DNA from 2 places in the Methylobacterium sp. EM32 genome. Region 2 is predicted to be linked to the other one. Evidence: riboswitches for the same ligand, from Rfam matches in the RefSeq annotation. Region 2 holds a riboswitch; the other holds the start of a gene.

Region 1 (2,389 bases), on a different contig from region 2:
CGACGCCGTGGTGACGGTGGCCGACGCCAAGTGGCTGTCCGAGCGCCTGAAGGACGCCCCCGAGGCCAAGAACCAGGTCGCCTTCGCGGACGTGATCCTGCTCAACAAGTCCGACCTCGTCGACGCGGCCGGCCTCGACGCCGTCGAGCGCCAGATCCGCTCGATCAACCCCTCCGCCGAGATCCACCGCACCCAGCACTGCGCCGTGCCGCTCGAGACCGTGCTCGACCGCAAGGCCTTCGACCTGTCCCGCATCATCGAGGTCGAGCCGGACTTCCTGGAGGAAGGGCACCATCACCACCATTCCGACGAGATCCAGTCGATCTCGGCGCGGCTTCCCGGCGCGGTCGATCCCAACAAGTTCATGCCCTGGATCTCTGACCTGACCCAGGTTCAGGGGCCCGACATCCTGCGCTGCAAGGGCATCGTCAGCTTCCCCGACGAGCCGCGCCGCTTCGTCTTCCAGGGCGTGCACATGATCCTCGACGGCGACCTGCAGGACGAGTGGAAGCCGGGCGACCCGCGCGAGTCCCGCGTCGTCTTCATCGGCCGCCACCTCGATCCGGAGGCGATCCGCAAAGGGTTCGAGGCCTGCCGGGCCTGAGCGGAGCGACCGGTCCCCGCTCGAACGGGACTGGTCGATCCCGGCTTGCCCGGGAGCGACCGAACTTTGCGGTTTCGCGACGTTTGGCGCTTCCCGCCCCCGTACGGCCGTGCTACGGGCTAGGCCGTACGTTGACGATTGCGGGAGAGACCGGCGCCATGCCGGCACCGAAGGGGAAAGGCGTGCCAGCCGTGCTGCGCGCTGAAGCTCTCAGGTAGAAGGACCGCGACCGAGAGGGCCCGCTGGAGCGGGCGCGCGACGCCTGCCGATGGAGCAAGCCGGGTCATGCGCCCGGCGAATCTCTCAGGCCATCCGAATAGAGTTCCAACCTTTGTCATCCGCCGCAAGACCGGCGGGAAGGATGGAACACGTGTCGGCCCAGAAGACCTCCTTCGATCTCATCGTCCTTGGCGCCGGCGTCGTCGGCGCCGCCACGGCCTACTGGGCCGCCAAGGCCGGCCTGTCGGTCTGCGTGATCGACCGCCAGAGCGGCGCGGGGCTTGAGACCAGCTACGCCAATGGTGGCCAGATCTCGGTGAGCCACGCCGAGCCCTGGGCGAATCCGAGCGCGCCGCTCAAGGCGATGAAGTGGCTGTTCGACGCGAAGGCGCCGCTGCTGTTCACGCCACGCCTCGACCGGCACCAATGGTCGTGGATCGCCGGCTTCATGCGCAAATGCACCCCGGAGCGGGCGCGCCGCAACACCGTCGAGATTGTGCGGCTCGGCGCCTATAGCCGGGCCAAGCTCCAGGAGATCCGCGCCGCCGAGAACCTGGCCTACGCCGAGAAGACGCTCGGCATCCTGCATTTCTACCGCGACGCCAAGGAGTTCGAGGCAGCCAAGCCCGTCGCCGAGCTGATGCGCCAGCACGGCTGCGAGCGCCGGGTGGTCTCCCTCGACGAGGTGCTGGCGCTCGAGCCGGCCTTCGCCCACGCCATCGACGACGTGGTCGGCGACCTACACGGCGGAGGACGAGAGCGGCGATGCCCGCGCCTTCACCCAGGCGCTCGCCGCCCGCACCGCCGCGATGGGCGCGACCTTCCTGTACGGCTCGGAGGCGACGCGCCTGCTGCTCTCCCCCGAGGCGGACCGGATCACCGGCGTCGAGGCGATGGTGGCGGGCGGCCACCAGCGGCTCACCGCCCCGAACGTCGTCGTCTCCCTCGGCTCGTGGTCGGCGCTCTTCCTGCGCCGCTACGGCGTCAACCTCGCGATCTACCCGGCCCAGGGCTACTCGGCCTCGATCCCGATCGAGGGCCATAACGGCGCGCCGCAGGTCAGCCTCACCGACGACGAGTACAAGCTGGTCTACTCGAATCTCGGCACCCACCTGCGGGTCGCCGGTACCGCCGAATTGTCGGGCTACACCCGCCACCTCGACGCCGCGCGCATCGCGGCGATCCTGGAGAATGCCCGGCGCACCTTCCCGAATGCCGGAAACTTTTCCGCCGCCACCGCCTGGAGTGGCCTGCGCCCGACCACACCCTCGAACGTGCCCTATCTCGGCCGCACCGGGATCCGGGGGCTGGTGCTCAATACCAGCCACGGCACGCTCGGCTGGACCATGGCAGCCGGCTCCGGCCACATCGCCGCCGACCTGGTGACCGAGCGCGAGACCGAGATCCCGGCGCCGATGGCGGCGTGAGCGCGCCGGTCCCCGGTGCGGGGCATCGGGAGCCGGTGTTCCCTCAGTGATCGAGGAGGCGCCCCGACAGGTCGGTGTACTCTTCCTCGCCGATGCGGCCGGTGACCGCCAAGTCGTCGAGCCGGCACGGAACCCAGCC
Region 2 (2,389 bases):
TCTGGGCGGTGGCGGCCGACAGCGTCCAGCCGAGATGGCCGTGCCCGGTATTGTAGAAGATGCCCGGCTGCCGGCCCGGTCCGACGCGCGGCAGCATGCCGGGCATCATCGGGCGCAGGCCGGTCCAGGCCACCACCCGGTCGGTCGCCACGCGGGGGAACTGCTCGCGCGTCCAGCGCACCAGCGGCTCGATCCGGTCGTGCCGGATGTCGCGGTTGAACCCGTTGAACTCCGCCGTGCCGGCGACGCGGAACCGGTCCCGCCCGAGGCGGCTCGTCACGATCTTCGTCGCGTCGTCGAGGATGCTCACCTGCGGCGCCGCGTCCTGGCTCTCGGGCGTGTGCAACTGCACGGTGATCGAGTAGCCCTTGACCGGATAGATGTTCAGGCGGTCGCCGAGCCCGGCGGCGAGGTCCCGGCTGGCGCAGCCGGCGCAGATCACCACCCCGTCGACGTCGAGCGGCTCACCCATCGCGACCGGCGCAGCCCCCTCGTCGCGCGAGGCCGGCCGCCAGCGGATGCGCCAGCCCGCGCCCGCCGGCACGATCGCCTCGATCGCGGCATCGTACAGGAAGGCGACGCCGCGCCGGGCGCAGGCCGCGGCGAGGCCGCGGGTGAACTTGTGGATGTCGCCGGTCGAGTCGGAGGGCGTGAAGAAGCCGCCGTGATACTGGCCCTGCAGGGTCGGCTCGATCTGCCGGATCTCCTCGGGCGTGACGGGATCGCGGGCGAGCCCGCCCTTGCGCAGGAGCGCGTTGACGGCGAGCGCCTTCTCGAAGCCGGCCGCGTCCCGGTAGAAGTGCAGGATGCCGCGCTGCTCCAGGTCGAAATCGATGCGCTCCCGCTCGGCCATGGCGAGCATCTGCCGGCGGGCGGCGAGCGCCAGGCGCACGGTCTCGACCGTGTTGGCCTCGTAGTGCCGGATCTGGCCGATGAACTCGGCCATCCAGGAATACTTGTGCCAGCTCGGCTTCGGGTTGACGAGGAGCGGCGCGTCGCGCCGCATCATCCACTTGAGACCCTGGAGGATGGTGGCCGTCTTGTTCCAGACCTCGGCGTTGCTGACCGAGAGCTGGCCGCCATTGGCGAAGGAGGTCTCCATGGCGGCGTAGCGGTGACGGTCGAGGACCGTGACGTTGTAGCCGCGCTCCATGAGCGCATAGGCAGTGGTCACGCCGGTGATGCCGGCGCCGATGACGGCGATGTGGGGCATGGATCTGGATTCCGTGAATGAGCGCGAGTGGCGGCGGGCTGACCCCGCCGATGCGCCCCCTCTGTCACGGTACCTGAGAGCGTCGTCCGCCCGCTGGCGCAGGCAGACATCCCCTTCGGTGGACGGCCTGTTTCAGCCGCCTCTCTCCAGAGCGTCCTGACGATACGGTCCTTTTGCCTGAGAGTTTCCGGGGCGGTTGCTCCGTCGGCGTCGAGGCGGCCTGAAGCCCCTCGATCTCTCCCGCATCGTCGTAATGGACCTTGAAAGCCTTAGCCGTAGCCTGTCCGTTCGTCAAGTCGCTTGTCGACAGCGTCCTGATCAATGGTGGACAAATCCAGGATGTTCGCGGCCTTAGTCAGTCCTAGATCTCGATGGCCGTGCGCCTGTCTAGCGCAAATCCGTCGCCTTCTCGGCAGCCCGGACGTCGGTGGGTCGCATCGCCCGCGCGCGTCCGGCTTCCCGGTCTGGTCTTCTCCTGATCGGTCTCCTCCCGGGCGAAATCTGGCCGGCCTGCCTTCCCCTGTCAAAGACCGATCAGGAACACTATTATTCCTGGCAGGAATGATCCCGTCCCCTCAGGCGACCGCCGCGCGCTCGCGCTCGCGCTCGCGCTCGCGCACGTCGCCGACGACGCGGGCGCGGACGCGGCGGGCGCCGCCGGGCAGGTAGGCGATCGGGATGTCCTCGACCTCGATGACCTTGAGGCTGCCGGGCTCGGCCCCCGCCTCGACCGCCCGGCGCTCGGCGATGCCTTGCGCCTCGGCCAGCGCCGCATCGCGGGAGAGGTCGGAGAAGATCTGGTCGACCTCGCCCGAGATCTGCGCCATCGCGGCGCCGAGGGCGTTGGCGACGCCGGCATGGGCGACGCGCACGACCTCGCTCACGCCGGCGAGGCGGTCCGGGATCAGGAAGGCGCCGCCGCCCACCGCGACGAGGTCGGTCGCGCTGCCCGAGGTCTTCATCCGGTCGACGCCCTCCTCGACCATGCCGGCGATGCGCGCCAGCATCGCGGCGACGAAGGCGGGATCGAGGTGGCGCACGCGGTCCCGGTCGCCGATCTCGACCCGGCCCGCCGCGACCGCGATGTCGGTCGCCGTCAGCGTGTCGCCGCCGAAGACCAGCGCCTTCTCGGTGATGCGGTAGCCGACGGAGCGCGGTCCGATCGTGCCGGTGGCG

What was found. A riboswitch is a leader RNA that binds a small molecule or an ion and turns the genes downstream of it on or off. The one in region 2 is predicted to bind glycine.
Region 1: another riboswitch for glycine. It lies ahead of ABZT49_RS21030 (D-amino acid dehydrogenase); the one in region 2 lies ahead of ABZT49_RS00120 (D-amino acid dehydrogenase).

Annotation. Positions count from the first base shown of each region.
Region 1 covers NZ_JBEXZS010000159.1:6,584-8,972, forward strand. The annotation lists gene ABZT49_RS21025 (GTP-binding protein) at 1-604, shown strand, start outside; glycine riboswitch at 736-840, shown strand; partial or broken gene ABZT49_RS21030 (D-amino acid dehydrogenase) at 966-2,250, shown strand; gene ABZT49_RS21035 (hypothetical protein) at 2,294-2,389, opposite strand, start outside.
Region 2 covers NZ_JBEXZS010000001.1:30,300-32,688, reverse strand. The annotation lists gene ABZT49_RS00120 (D-amino acid dehydrogenase) at 1-1,213, opposite strand, end outside; glycine riboswitch at 1,273-1,365, opposite strand; glycine riboswitch at 1,369-1,466, opposite strand; gene ABZT49_RS00115 (hydantoinase/oxoprolinase family protein) at 1,789-2,389, opposite strand, start outside.